2 linked regions of the Polyangium mundeleinium genome follow. The main gene of each other region encodes a partner of the protein of the gene in region 2 in a complex. Links are inferred from orthologs where the notes say so. Each region holds a gene or a part of one and is shown on either strand. Other genes may lie near its edges. The genes, in order: secY and secA.

Region 1 (5,736 bases), 1.3 Mb from region 2 along the record:
ACCAACAGCGCGGTGCTCATCAACAAGGAGAAGGAGCCGATCGGGACCCGTATCTTCGGGCCGGTGGCTCGCGAGCTCCGCGCAAAGAAGTTCATGAAGATCATCTCGCTCGCGCCGGAGGTGCTCTGATGCGACGGCTCCGAGTCGGTGACCTCGTGCAGGTCATCAGCGGCAAGGACAAGGGCAAGCAGGGTCGCGTGACGAAGGTCCTCGCGGACGACGACAAGGTCGTCGTCGAGGGGATCAACGTGGTGACGCGTCACCAGCGCCCGACGCCGCGCAACCAGCAAGGCGGCAAGATCACGAAGGAGGCGCCGCTTTATGCCTCCAAAGTGATGCCGGTGGATCCGACGACGGGCAAGCCCACGCGGGTGAAGTCTACGGTCGTCGATGGCAAGAAGCAGCGCACCGCGAAGAGCGGCGCCGTGATCGCGGCAGGCTGAGCCATGGCGGACAAGAAGGAAGAAAAGGGCAAGGGCAAGGGCGAAAAGCCCAAGGACGCCAACTTCTCACGGAGCTTGGGATCCCGTTCAGGCATTGAGGAACGTTCGATGGCCCGTGCAAAAGAATTCGCCAAGCTGAACCGGCCGCCCAAGTTCGCCGTGCGGCACCGGAACCGTTGCAAGGTGTGCGGCCGTTCGCGGGCTTACTACCGCGATTTCGAGCTCTGCCGCATCTGTCTTCGTACGTTCGCGCTCCGAGGCGAGCTGCCGGGCGTGATCAAGGCGAGCTGGTGATGCCATGATGACCGATCCTGTCGCCGACATGCTGACCCGGATCCGGAACGCCGCCCTCGCGCGGCACGATCGGACCGAGGTTCCTGCAAGCAAAATGAAGCAGGCCGTTGCCGAGATCCTCAAGTCCGAGGGGTACATCGCGGACGTGCGGCCGAGCGATGGCAACCCTGCGAAGCTCACGATCGTGCTGAAGTACGGGCGTGATCGCTCGAGCGCGCTCGACGGAATCCGTCGGGTAAGCCGTCCGGGGCGACGCGTGTACGTCAAGCACGACCGCATCCCCCGCGTGCTCTCCGGGCTCGGGATCTCGATCCTGAGCACCTCGCACGGCCTGATGAGCGACCGCGACGCCCGCAAAAACAAGCTCGGAGGCGAGCTCATCTGCGAGGTGTGGTGATGCAGACGGCTACGACGCAAAATGGCGAGGCCTCCAAGACCTCGCGCGTCGGCAAGCGACCGGTGGACGTCCCCAAGGGCGTCACCGTGTCGATGCAGGGGCGCAAGGTCGAGATCAAGGGCGCCAAGGGCCAGCTCGCTCGCGAGCTGCCTTCGACGGTCGACGTGAAGGTCGAGGGCGCGAAGCTGCACGTAACCTCGACGGCCCCCGGGCGTGATGGCTCGCGGCTGCAGGGGCTCGTGCGGGCGCTGCTCGCCAGCATGGTGAAGGGCGCGGCCGACGGCTACGAGCGTGTGCTCGAGCTGAAGGGCACCGGTTACCGTGTCGACCTGAAGGGCACGACGCTCACGTTCGCGCTCGGGTATTCGCACCCGGTCGTGTTCAACGTGCCGAAGGGCCTCACGGCGACGATCCCGGCGGATTCGAAGGGCACGGTCCTCGTTCTGACGGGCGCCGACAAGGAGCTCATCGGGCAGACGGCTGCGACGATCCGCGGCTTCCGCCCGCCGGAGCCCTACGGTGGCAAAGGCGTTCGTTATCGTGGCGAGCGCGTTCGCGAGAAGGCCGGCAAGGCTGGCGGTAAGGGCGGCAAGAAGTAACCGAGCGGGGCGACCTCGTGTCGCCCCTACAGGTACGGGGTTACGACCATGGCTATGAAGATCGTCGGACGGGAGCGCCGCAAGCTCCGTATTCGCAAGAAGGTGAACGGCTCGCCCGCTCGCCCGCGCCTCACCGTCTTCCGCAGCGCGAAGCACATCTACGCGCAGGTGATCGACGACACGACGGGTCAGACCGTCGCGCACGCGTCGACGCTGTCGAAGGACCTGAAGGGCACGCTCGACAACGACAACAAGGTCGACGCGGCCAAGAAGGTCGGGGCGCTCATCGCCAAGATCTGCAAGTCGAAGAAGATCGACCGTGTCGTGTTCGATCGGAACGGCTACCTCTATCACGGGCGCGTGAGCGCCCTCGCTCAAGCCGCGCGGGAGGCGGGGCTCGAGTTCTAGCCCCGAAGGCGCCGGGCCCGCGAGGGCCTCGGGCAAAACGTCTCGGGCGATAGCGAAGACTTCACGGACGACGAAGAAGGCACGGTATGGCGTTCGATCAGGTCGACGAAGAAAAGCTCAAGGAGCGGGTGATCCACATCAACCGCGTCGCCAAGGTCGTGAAGGGCGGGCGGCGCTTCAGCTTCTCGGCGCTCGTTGTTGTGGGCGACGAGTCGGGACATGTGGGCGTCGGCCTGGGCAAGGCCAACGAGGTTCCGGAGGCGATCCGGAAGGGCAACGACCAGGCCCGCAAGAACATCTTCCGCATCCCGCTCGACGGGGCGACGATCCCGCACGACGCGTTCGGGCATGTCGGCGCGGGCAAGGTGCTGTTGAAGCCGGCGAGCCCTGGAACGGGCGTCATCGCGGGCGGCGCGGTGCGCGCGGTCGTCGAGTCCGCGGGCATCCACGACGTTCTCTCGAAGTCGCTCGGCACGAGCAACCCGCACAACGTCGTTCACGCGACGGTGGCGGCGCTCAAGGCGCTGAAGAGCGTGGAGCAGGTCGCGGGCCGGCGCTCGATGCAGGCGGACGACGTGGGTTGGCAGCGCAAGGGTGGCAGCGCGACGGGCGGCGCGACGAACCGTCGTCGCGCGAGCCAGATGCCCCCGGCACGCAACCCGCGTGAGGGGGGTGAAGGAGGTACGCCGTGAAGAGCCATCTCCGCGTGCGGCAGACGGGCAGCTTGACGAACCAAACGGAGCACACGCGCAAGGTTTTGCGGGGCCTCGGCCTCCGCAAGCCGGGCAATGAGGTGCTCGTGGAAAACACGCCCTCGTTCCGTGGCATGGTCAAGAAGGTGCTCCACCTCGTTTCGGTCGAGGAAGTCGACGGCAACGGCGCGCAGGCGTCGAAGTAAGAAGGCGTAGCAGCATGGACATCCTCTCGAAGCTTCAGGCCCCGGAAGGCGCCAACAAGAAGGAGACCCGCGTCGGCCGCGGCGTGGGCTCCGGCCTCGGCAAGACCGCTGGCCGTGGCCAGAAGGGCCAGAAAGCCCGGTCGACGGGCAACATCGGCAAGAAGCACTTCCAGGGCGGCCAGACCCCGATTCAGCGTCGCCTCCCGAAGCGTGGCTTCCGGAACCCGCTCGCGGCGATCGTCGCGAACGTGAACGTCGGCGACCTCGAGATCTTCGAGGCCGGCGCGGACGTGAACCAGGAAGCGCTGGAGGGCAAGCGCCTACTCCAGGGTCGTTACGACCTCATCAAGGTGCTCGGCGACGGCGAGCTCACGAAGAAGCTCACCGTGACGGCGCACCGGTTCTCGAAGAGCGCCATTGCCAAGATCGAGGCGGCGGGCGGCAAGGCGATCGTGCTTGCGCCCGGCAAGGCTTCGGCGCAAGCCTAACGTCCTTTCGGCTCGAGCCCCCCCAAGGCAGCACACCGACGTACCATGGCCACACTCGCGGGAATTGCGAACTTCCACAAGGTCCCGGAGCTCCGGCGCAGGGTGATCTTCACCCTCGTGATGCTGGCCGTGTACCGCATCGGGGTCTTCGTCACGGTCCCCGGCGTCGACCGCGCCGCCATGTCGAAGTACATGGCGAAGCAGTCAGGCGGGCTGCTGAATTTCTTCAACATGTTCTCCGGTGGCGCGCTGGAGAACTTCTCCCTCTTTGCGCTCGGGATCATGCCGTACATCTCGGCATCGATCATCATCCAGTTGATGGGCATGGTCTACAAGCCCATCGACGAGCTGCGCAAAGAGGGAGAGCAGGGGCGCCGCAAGATCGACCAGTACACGCGCTACGGCACGGTCGCGCTGTCGCTCTTCCAGGCGTACGGCAGCGCCAAGCTCGTCGAGGGCTGGTCGGCCTCGGACTCGGGCGCGGGCATCGTCACGCACCCGGGTCTCGGCTTTCAGCTCATGACGATGATCACGCTGACCACGGGAACGGCGTTCCTCATGTGGATCGGCGAGCAGATCACGGAGCGCGGGATCGGCAACGGCATCTCGCTTCTGATCTTCGCGGGCATCGTGACGGGCGTGCCGGGCTGGGTGGGGAGTTATCTCGCGACGAACGCGGGCAACATCCAGCCGCTCACGATCTCGGCGGTGGGTGCGTTCGTCGTGGCGGCGATCGCGGTGATCGCGTTCTTCGAGAACGGGCGCCGGCAGATCCCGATCGTGTACTCGCGTCGGCAGGTGGGGCGGCGCGTGTACGGCGCGCAGAACGCGCACCTGCCGCTCAAGGTGAACACGGCGGGCACGATCCCGCCGATCTTCGCCTCCTCGCTGCTCATGTTCCCCGCGACGCTGGCGAACATGAACGTGCCGGGCGCGGACAAGCTTCAATCGATCATCAGCGGCGGCGGCTGGGTGTTCAACACCGGCTACGCGCTCTTGATCGTGTTCTTCTGCTACTTCTACACGAGCGTCACGTTTCAACCGGTCGACGTGGCGGAGAACCTCAAGAAGCAGCAGGCGAACATCCCCGGGATCCGCCCTGGCAAGCAGACGGCGGACTACATCCAAGGCGTGATGAACCGCATCACGTTTGGCGGGGCGATGTACGTCGCTGCTGTGTGTGTCTTGCCGTCGGTGGTCGGTGACCTCCTACGCGTGCAGATCACGTTTGGCGGGACGTCCTTGATGATTGTTGTGGGTGTTGCGCTGGATACGGTCAACCAGATCGAGGCGCAGCTCATCACGCGCAGCTACGAAGGGCTCACCGGCCCTGGGGCGAGCCGCATTCGTGCGCGGCGCCTCCCCGAGGGATGAGAAGGGGGATCTTCGGATGATCGCGATCTTGGTTGGTCCGCCCGGTTCGGGCAAAGGCACGCAGGCGAAGGTGCTCTGCGGCAAGTTTGGGATCCCGCAGATCTCGACGGGGGACATGCTTCGCGCGGCCAAGGCGGCCGGCACGCTCGATCCTCGTTACCGCGCGATCATGGACGCCGGTGGCCTCGTTCCGGATGAGGCGATGATCGAGCTCATCGACAAGCGCATCGACGACGCGGACTGCAAGAAGGGTTTCTTGCTGGACGGTTTTCCACGGACGGTGCCCCAGGCCGAGGCGCTCGAGCGTCTGCTTGCGGGTCGGAGCCTCACGATCGATGCTGTTTTGCAGCTGGATGTGGCGCGATCTCTCCTGGAGGAGCGCTTGATCCACCGTCGGACCGACAAAAGGTCTGGACAGATCTACCATCTCGTTTATAATCCGCCGCCCCCGGATGCCGAGCTAGAGCATCGGGCGGACGATCGGCAGGAGGCCGTCGGAAAGCGTCTCGATGCGTACGAGGCGATGACGGCGGCGCTCTTGCCCTACTACGAAGCAAAAGGTCTCCTCCGGCGTGTCGACGGTGTCGGCAAACCTGAGGAGGTCACGGCAAGGGTGCTCGGGGCCCTTGGCCGAGCGCAGTCGGAAGAGTCATGAGGCGATCGAACCAAAGCTCGAAACCCGCGAAAGAACCGAAGGGCGACAAGCTCGAGTTCGATGGTGTCGTTCAGGAGGCTCTTCCGAACGCGATGTTTCGAGTGAAGGCCGACAATGGTCTCGGGGTGCTCGCGACCATCAGCGGCCGGATGCGTCAGTACTACATCAAGATTTTGCCCG
Region 2 (6,350 bases):
GGGTCGATCGCAGGCCACGTGGTGGCGGACGAAGGCGTCGACCTGGTGCCCGCGGGGGCGCTGGTGGTCGCCGGCGGGTCGACGGGCATCGTCGATTTCGACGGGAACTTCGTCGTGTTCAACGTGCCGGTGAGCACGAGCGTGGACGTGAGGGCCTATGCCGCAGGCCTGCAAATCAGCCCGAAGACGGTGGCCGTCGAGGCGGGCAAGGAGACGGGCAACGTCGAGCTGCACATCACGAGCGCGGCGACGGCGGAAATCTCGGGGAAGCTCTCGATCGTGAACAGCAACGGCTTCAGCACGACGAGCGTGGTGCTCGCGCTGGAGGACACGTTCGTCGAGGATGTGGCCCGCGGCGAGGTGCCGAAGGGGCTGCGCGCGGGTGGCGTGACGGGTGACTTCCTGTTCAAGGGCGTGCCCGACGGGAAGTACGTCGTGCTCGCGGCCTTCGAGAACGACGGGCTCGTCCGGGACCCGGACACGTCCATCGGCGGGACGCAGATCGTCCACATCGAGGTCGCCGGCCAGAACATCACGCTCGCGGAAAGCTTCAAGGTGACGGGCTCGCTCGCCACCGAGTCGCCCGGCAAGGACGGGCTCGAAGAGGTGACGGGCACGCCGACGTTCGTCTGGGCCGACGACTCGAGCGAGGACAGGTACGAGGTGCGCGTGTTCGACGCGTTCGGCGTGAAGGTATGGGAAGACCTGGCGGTGCCGAGCGTGAGCGGCTCGAAGACGGTCAGCGTCGCGTACGGCGGCGAAGCGCTGATCCCGGGCATGATCTACCAGTTCCGCGCGACGTCGATCAAAGACGACACGCCGATCGCCCAGACCGAAGACCTGCGCGGCGTGTTCATCGCCCGCTGACGCCTTTCCACGCCTCTGCGTGGCGCCCTGAACCTGAAAATCCCGCCGTTCGCCGGAAGAATGCGCAGTTCGGCCACATGCTGCTAGAGTGCCGGTCCCCGCGCACGAGTGGCGGAACTGGCATACGCACCGGGTTTAGGTTCCGGCGCCGCAAGGATTGAGGGTTCGACTCCCTCCTCGTGCACCACCCAGGGGGGCTCCGGTCGACCCTGAAGCGATTTTTCGCGATACGGAAAATCGCCGGGCCTTCCGCGGCCCCCCACCCCTTCGCACGCTCCCCTCCGCTTCGCTCCGTTGCGGGAAGCGCCTCGAACCGGTACGTGTTCAGGCCCCATCTTGGGGGGGCGTGTTCAGGCCCTACCCCGCGGGACCCCCTCCCGCGAGGGATTTGCGCCCGCTTGCCGTAGGGACTACGTTCGGCAGGCTCCGCGCCACCCCCACGCACCGCACGATCCGACCGGGACGACGAGCCCCGGAGCCAAGGCGAAAGCGAAAGACGATGCTCACCTGGGCGATGAAGAAGATCTTCGGCACCTCGCACGACCGTGCCGTCCGCCGCATGCGACCGAAGGTCGAGGCCATCGGGGCCCTCGAGAAGGACCTGAAAAAGCTCTCGGACGCCGAGCTCCAGGCCAAGACGGCCGAGTTCAAGACCAAGCTCGACAACGGCGCGAAGCTCGACGACATCCTCATCCCAGCCTTCGCCGTCTGCCGCGAAGCCTCCCGGCGCGTGCTGCGCATGCGGCACTACGACGTGCAGCTCATCGGCGGCATGGTGCTCCACCAGGGCTCGATTGCCGAGATGCGCACCGGCGAAGGCAAGACGCTCGTCGCCACCCTGCCCTGCTACCTCAACGCGCTCGAAGGCAAAGGCGTCCACGTCATCACCGTGAACGACTACCTCGCCAAGCGCGACGCCGAGTGGATGGGTAAGCTCTACAGCGCCCTCGGCCTGAGCACGGGCGTCGTCGTCAACCAGCAGAACGACGCCGACAAGCGGAACGCCTACCGCTGCGACATCACCTACGGCCAGAACAACGAGTTCGGCTTCGACTACCTCCGCGACAACATGAAGTTCTCGGCGCTCGACTACCACCAGCGCCCGCTGAACTACGCGATCGTCGACGAGGTCGACTCGATCCTCATCGACGAGGCCCGCACGCCGCTCATCATCAGCGGCCAGGGCGAACGGTCGAGCGACAAGTACCGCGTCATCAACGACATCATCCCGCGCCTCCGCAACGAGGAGCACTACAACGTCGACGAGAAGGGCCACTCCGTCACCCTCACTGACGATGGCGTGGAGCTCGCCGAGAAGCTGCTCGAAGCGATCGGGGTCCTGAAGAGCAAGAACCTCTACGACCCGGTCAACCTGGAGACGCTGCACATCCTGAACCAGTGCCTGCGCGCGCACTCGCTCTACAAGCGCGACGTCAACTACCTGGTCAAGGACGGCAAGGTCCTCATCGTCGACGAGTTCACCGGCCGCGTGCTCGCAGGCCGCAGGTGGTCGGACGGCCTGCACCAGGCCGTCGAAGCCAAGGAGAACGTGCGGATCCAGGAGGAGAGCCGCACGATGGCGACGATCACGTTCCAGAACCTCTTCCGCATCTACAAGAAGCTCTCCGGCATGACGGGTACGGCGGACACCGAGGCCTCGGAGTTCCACAGCACGTACAAGCTCGACGTCATCATCATCCCGACGAACAAGAACATCATCCGCAAGGACGAAGAGGACGTCGTCTACAAGACCGAGCGCGAGAAGTTCACCGCCGTCGTCAAAGAGATCATCGAGAAGAACGAGAAGGGCCAGCCGATCCTGGTCGGCACGACGAGCGTCGAGAAGAGCGCCGCGATCGCGAAGATCCTCTCGAAGAAGGGGATCAAGCACAGCGTGCTGAACGCGAAGCAGCACGAGAACGAGGCGTACGTCGTCGCGCAGGCGGGTCGCAAAGGCGCGATCACGGTCAGCACGAACATGGCCGGCCGCGGCACCGACATCCTCCTCGGCGGCAACCCCGAGATGCTCGCGAAGCTGCGCTTCAAGGAGCAGAACCGCCTGCCCGAGGCCGAGCCCGAGGCCTTCGAGGAGCTCACCGATCAGATCCGCAAGGAGTGCGAGGCCGAAGGCGCCGAGGTGCGCGAGGCCGGCGGGCTCTTCATCATCGGCACGGAGCGACATGAGTCGCGGCGCATCGACAACCAGCTCCGCGGCCGCGCCGGCCGCCAGGGCGACCCCGGTTTGTCGCGCTTCTACCTGTCGCTCGAGGACGACCTCATGCGGATCTTCGCGGGCGACCGCGTGAAGAACCTCATGGAGAAGATGGGCATGCCCGACGACGAGCCCATCGAGCACCCCTGGGTCACGAAGAGCGTCGAGAACGCGCAGAAGAAGGTCGAAGAGCGCAACTTCGACATCCGCAAGAACCTGCTCGAGTACGACGACGTGATGAATGCGCAGCGCAAGACGATCTACGACATCCGTCAGCAGCTGCTCGTCGGGCGCTACTCGCCCGACATCGTCGACGAGGAGGGCAAGGCGACGGGCGAGAAGCGCGCGATCAAGCCGCTCAAGCGGCTCGTCGAGGACGTGGTGCCCGACGTCGGCTACCTGCTCGGCATGTTCGCGGCCGACCCGATCTCGCCGCGCGACAAGGACGGCAACCCGCGCACGCTGACGCGCAAGGACTTCGAGAAGGTCGAGAAGTTCGTCGAGGCCGACAATCTGCAGAAGGAGCTCTACACGCGCTACGGCGTGAAGATCGACTTCGAGGGTCGCGAGGACGCGGGCGTCGAGATCTACGACGAGTGCGTCGACATCGTCCCGCGCGCGCTCACCGAGCAACGCGAGCGCTTCCTCGACCTGATGGACCGCATCATCGGCGCGATGGTCGAGGAGAACTGCCCGCCCCGCAAGCCGCCGGAGGACTGGGACTGGGGCGGGATCTTCCAGGGCTTCCGCGAGCACTTCGGGATCGAGCTGCCCGACGACATCGCCGAGCACGCCGAGCAGCAGGCCCTCGCCGAGGACCTCTTCAACCGCGGCGAGAAGGCCTTCGAGGCCCGCGAGAAGGAGATCGGGACGGAGCTGCTCCTGCGGATCTTCCGGCACGTGTACCTGGAAGAGCTCGACAAGTCCTGGGTCGATCACCTGACCGACATGGACCATCTGCGCGACGGCATCGGCCTGCGCGGCTACGGCCAGAAGGACCCGAAGCAGGAGTACAAGAAGGAAGGCTACAACCTCTTCGTGACCATGGTCGCGCGCGTGCAGTCGAACGTGATGACCAAGGTCTTCGCGATGAAGGTGCGTCGCGAGGAGGAGGAGCAGGCGATCGAGGAGCGAGACCTCGCACGCCACCAGGAGCAGCTCGACCACGCCGTGGCCCACCACGAGGAGGAGCTGCCGCCCGGCGCCTCCGAAGAGCCGCCCCCGCAAGAGCCGATCGTCGCGGCCGAGCAGGAGTGCCCCTGCGGTAGCGGGAAGCCCTTCATGCAGTGCCACGGCTCCGAGCTGGAGGACGAAGCGTCGGTATGAGCACCGCTGCGTCACAAAGGCCGGTCCACCCGTCGATGGTGCTCGGGGCCTACCTCGAGCGCCTCGTCCGCGCGCGTCGCGTCGCCGTGCTCGGTGACGCGACCCTGGAGCTCGCCGAGAAGCTCGTCGAGCGCGGCGCGAGGCTCGTCCACGCCTACGATCCCGATGCAGCGCGCGCGGCCGAGGCCTTCGCGCGCACCGCGCAGGATCGCGACCGGCACGTGATGCACGCAGTGCTCGCAGGGGACCTCGGCGTGCGCGACGGGGCCTTCGACGTGGTCGTTCTGCCGGACCTGTCGATCTTCGCCGACCCGTCCGACGTGCTCCGCAGAGCACGAAAGCTCGTCGGCACGGCCGGCATCGCCGTGATCGCCTCGCCCAACCCAGACGCGTCACGACGGCTGCTCGCGCTCCCCGCGCCCCGCGGCAAGGACACGTCGCCGCCCGGGTATTACGCGCTCTACGACCTCGTCTCGCTCCAGTTCCCCGTCGTGCGCATGCTCGGGCAAGCGCCGTTCGTCGGGTACACGGTGGCGGACTTCGCCGCCGGTCCGGATCTCGAGGTCAGCGTCGACACGTCGTTGCTCAAGGCGACCGAGGAGCCCGAGCACTTCATCGCGATCGCCAGCGAACGCAAGGTCTCCGTCGACGCGTTCGTGGTCGTGGAGCTCTCGCTGTCCGAGGTGCGCGACGCGATCGGGACGGCGGGCGGGAAGGCCGCAGATACCGGCCGCGTGAAGGAGCTTGAAGCCGCGCTCGCCGCGCACGACGAGCGAAGGCGCACGGACGAAAAGTCCGCCGAGGAGCGCGCGGCTGCCGCCTTGGCGACCGCGGCGCGCGTGGTCGAGCTCGAAGCAAAGCTCGAACGGCTGCGCGACGTGGACACACGCGCGGGCGACACGCACGTGCGCGCCGAGCGGCTGACGCACCAGATCCGCGACCTCGACGAGGAGCTGCGCCGCCAGCGCGACCGCGCGACCAAGCTCGCGAAGCAGCTCGACGACGAGAAGAAGTCCCGCACGAAGGCCGAGGTGGAGCTCGGGCTCGCCCGCGGCCGGCCGGAGATCCCGGGCGCGAAGGAGCGCATCGATCAGCTCACGGCCGAGCTCTCCGCGACACGCTCGCGGGCCCTGGAGCTCGAAGGCGAGCTCAGCGCGGCAGGCGTGGGCCTCGAGGAACTCTCGAACGATCGGGCCGGGCTGCGCGCTCGCGTCGCCGAACTCGAGCTCCGGCTCGCCGCTCAGGAAGCCGCCGCGCGGGAGCCGGATCCCGGCCTGCTCTCGCGCGTCACCCAGCTCGAAGCCGCGCTCGAACGGTCGGAGGCCACGCGGCAAGCTTCCGTGCGCCGCGCCGACGAGCTCGCCGAGACGCTCGCGGCCACGACGGCCGAGCGGCTTCACCTGGCCGAGAAGACGCAGACGCTCGAAAAGCAAACGGCCTCGCTCCTCGCCGAGCGCGCCGCGAGCGAGTCGCTCGCGCCGGAGATCGACGCGCTCGAAGCGCAGCTCCGGGCGCGCGGCCTTCGCATCACGGTGCTCGAAGCAGAGCTGCGCGAAGGCCTGCGGGTGGGCAAGGAGCTCGTCGAGGAGCTCGAAACGCTCCGCGGCGCCGCCGTGGCCCCTGCGGGCGAGGCCGCTCCTCCGGCGGCCACACCGCAGAACGGTGCGCCCGTGCCCCCGTCGCCGCTCGTCGGTCATGCATCAGCAGTCGAAGCGGCTCCTGTGGAGACCGCCGACGCAACGCCCGTCGACGACGCCGAGACGATGAAGACGCAGCTCGACACGCTCGCCGCCCGCGCGGCCCGCTCCGAGGCCGATCTCAAGGCTGCGGAGTGGCGGATCGCGCAGCTCGAGCTCGCCCTCGCGTCCGCCGAGCGCGGAGAGGGAGAACCGGCGGCCGTCGCGGTCGAGCTGGAGCAAGCCCTGCTCGCGGCCCACCAGGAGCT

What was found.
Region 1: the proteins of secA (region 2) and secY are in contact, whole or in part, in a crystal structure (PDB 3DIN), measured with the Thermotoga maritima proteins. The link is inferred for Polyangium mundeleinium from one-to-one orthologs. Residues at the interface, in WP_004082002.1 of Thermotoga maritima: Glu261, Ala262, Arg263, Lys300, Ala301, Arg302, Thr303, Ile304, Ile305, Leu323, Tyr324, Asp325, Pro326, Val329, Ser330, Tyr333, Ile336, Lys340, Phe345, Val349, Glu363, Phe364, Tyr374, Ser375, Gly376, Gly377, Glu393, Ile395, Thr482, Ser483; in WP_004081795.1 of Thermotoga maritima: Glu108, Gly109, Glu110, Glu111, Ala236, Glu237, Arg238, Arg239, Ile240, Thr241, Ile242, Gln243, Tyr244, Ala245, Arg246, Arg247, Val248, Thr249, Gly250, Arg251, Arg252, Val253, Tyr254, Gly256, Ala257, Ser258, Thr259, Tyr260, Leu261, Pro262.

What each region holds. Positions count from the first base shown.
Region 1 is NZ_JAQNDO010000001.1:12,942,392-12,948,127, reverse strand. The notes cover bases 2,772-5,736. They hold secY (preprotein translocase subunit SecY), read left to right. Parts: upstream 2,772-3,572; coding sequence 3,573-4,901; downstream 4,902-5,736. Other genes in these bases: infA (translation initiation factor IF-1), read left to right, coding at 5,553-5,736; POL67_RS51250 (adenylate kinase), read left to right, coding at 4,918-5,556; rplO (50S ribosomal protein L15), read left to right, coding at 3,054-3,527; rpmD (50S ribosomal protein L30), read left to right, coding at 2,830-3,039; rpsE (30S ribosomal protein S5), read left to right, coding at 2,772-2,833. Outside these bases: rplN (50S ribosomal protein L14), read left to right, coding at 1-129; rplX (50S ribosomal protein L24), read left to right, coding at 129-443; POL67_RS54595 (type Z 30S ribosomal protein S14), read left to right, coding at 447-737; rpsH (30S ribosomal protein S8), read left to right, coding at 742-1,134; rplF (50S ribosomal protein L6), read left to right, coding at 1,134-1,733; rplR (50S ribosomal protein L18), read left to right, coding at 1,782-2,141; more of rpsE, read left to right, coding at 2,228-2,771. UniProt on the Escherichia coli protein: The central subunit of the protein translocation channel SecYEG. Consists of two halves formed by TMs 1-5 and 6-10.
Region 2 is NZ_JAQNDO010000001.1:11,677,662-11,684,011, forward strand. The notes cover bases 1,027-4,605. They hold secA (preprotein translocase subunit SecA), read left to right. Parts: upstream 1,027-1,366; coding sequence 1,367-4,405; downstream 4,406-4,605. Other genes in these bases: POL67_RS46040 (hypothetical protein), read left to right, coding at 4,402-4,605. In the rest of the region: POL67_RS46025 (hypothetical protein), read left to right, coding at 1-867; more of POL67_RS46040, read left to right, coding at 4,606-6,350. UniProt on the Escherichia coli protein: Required for protein export, interacts with the SecYEG preprotein conducting channel.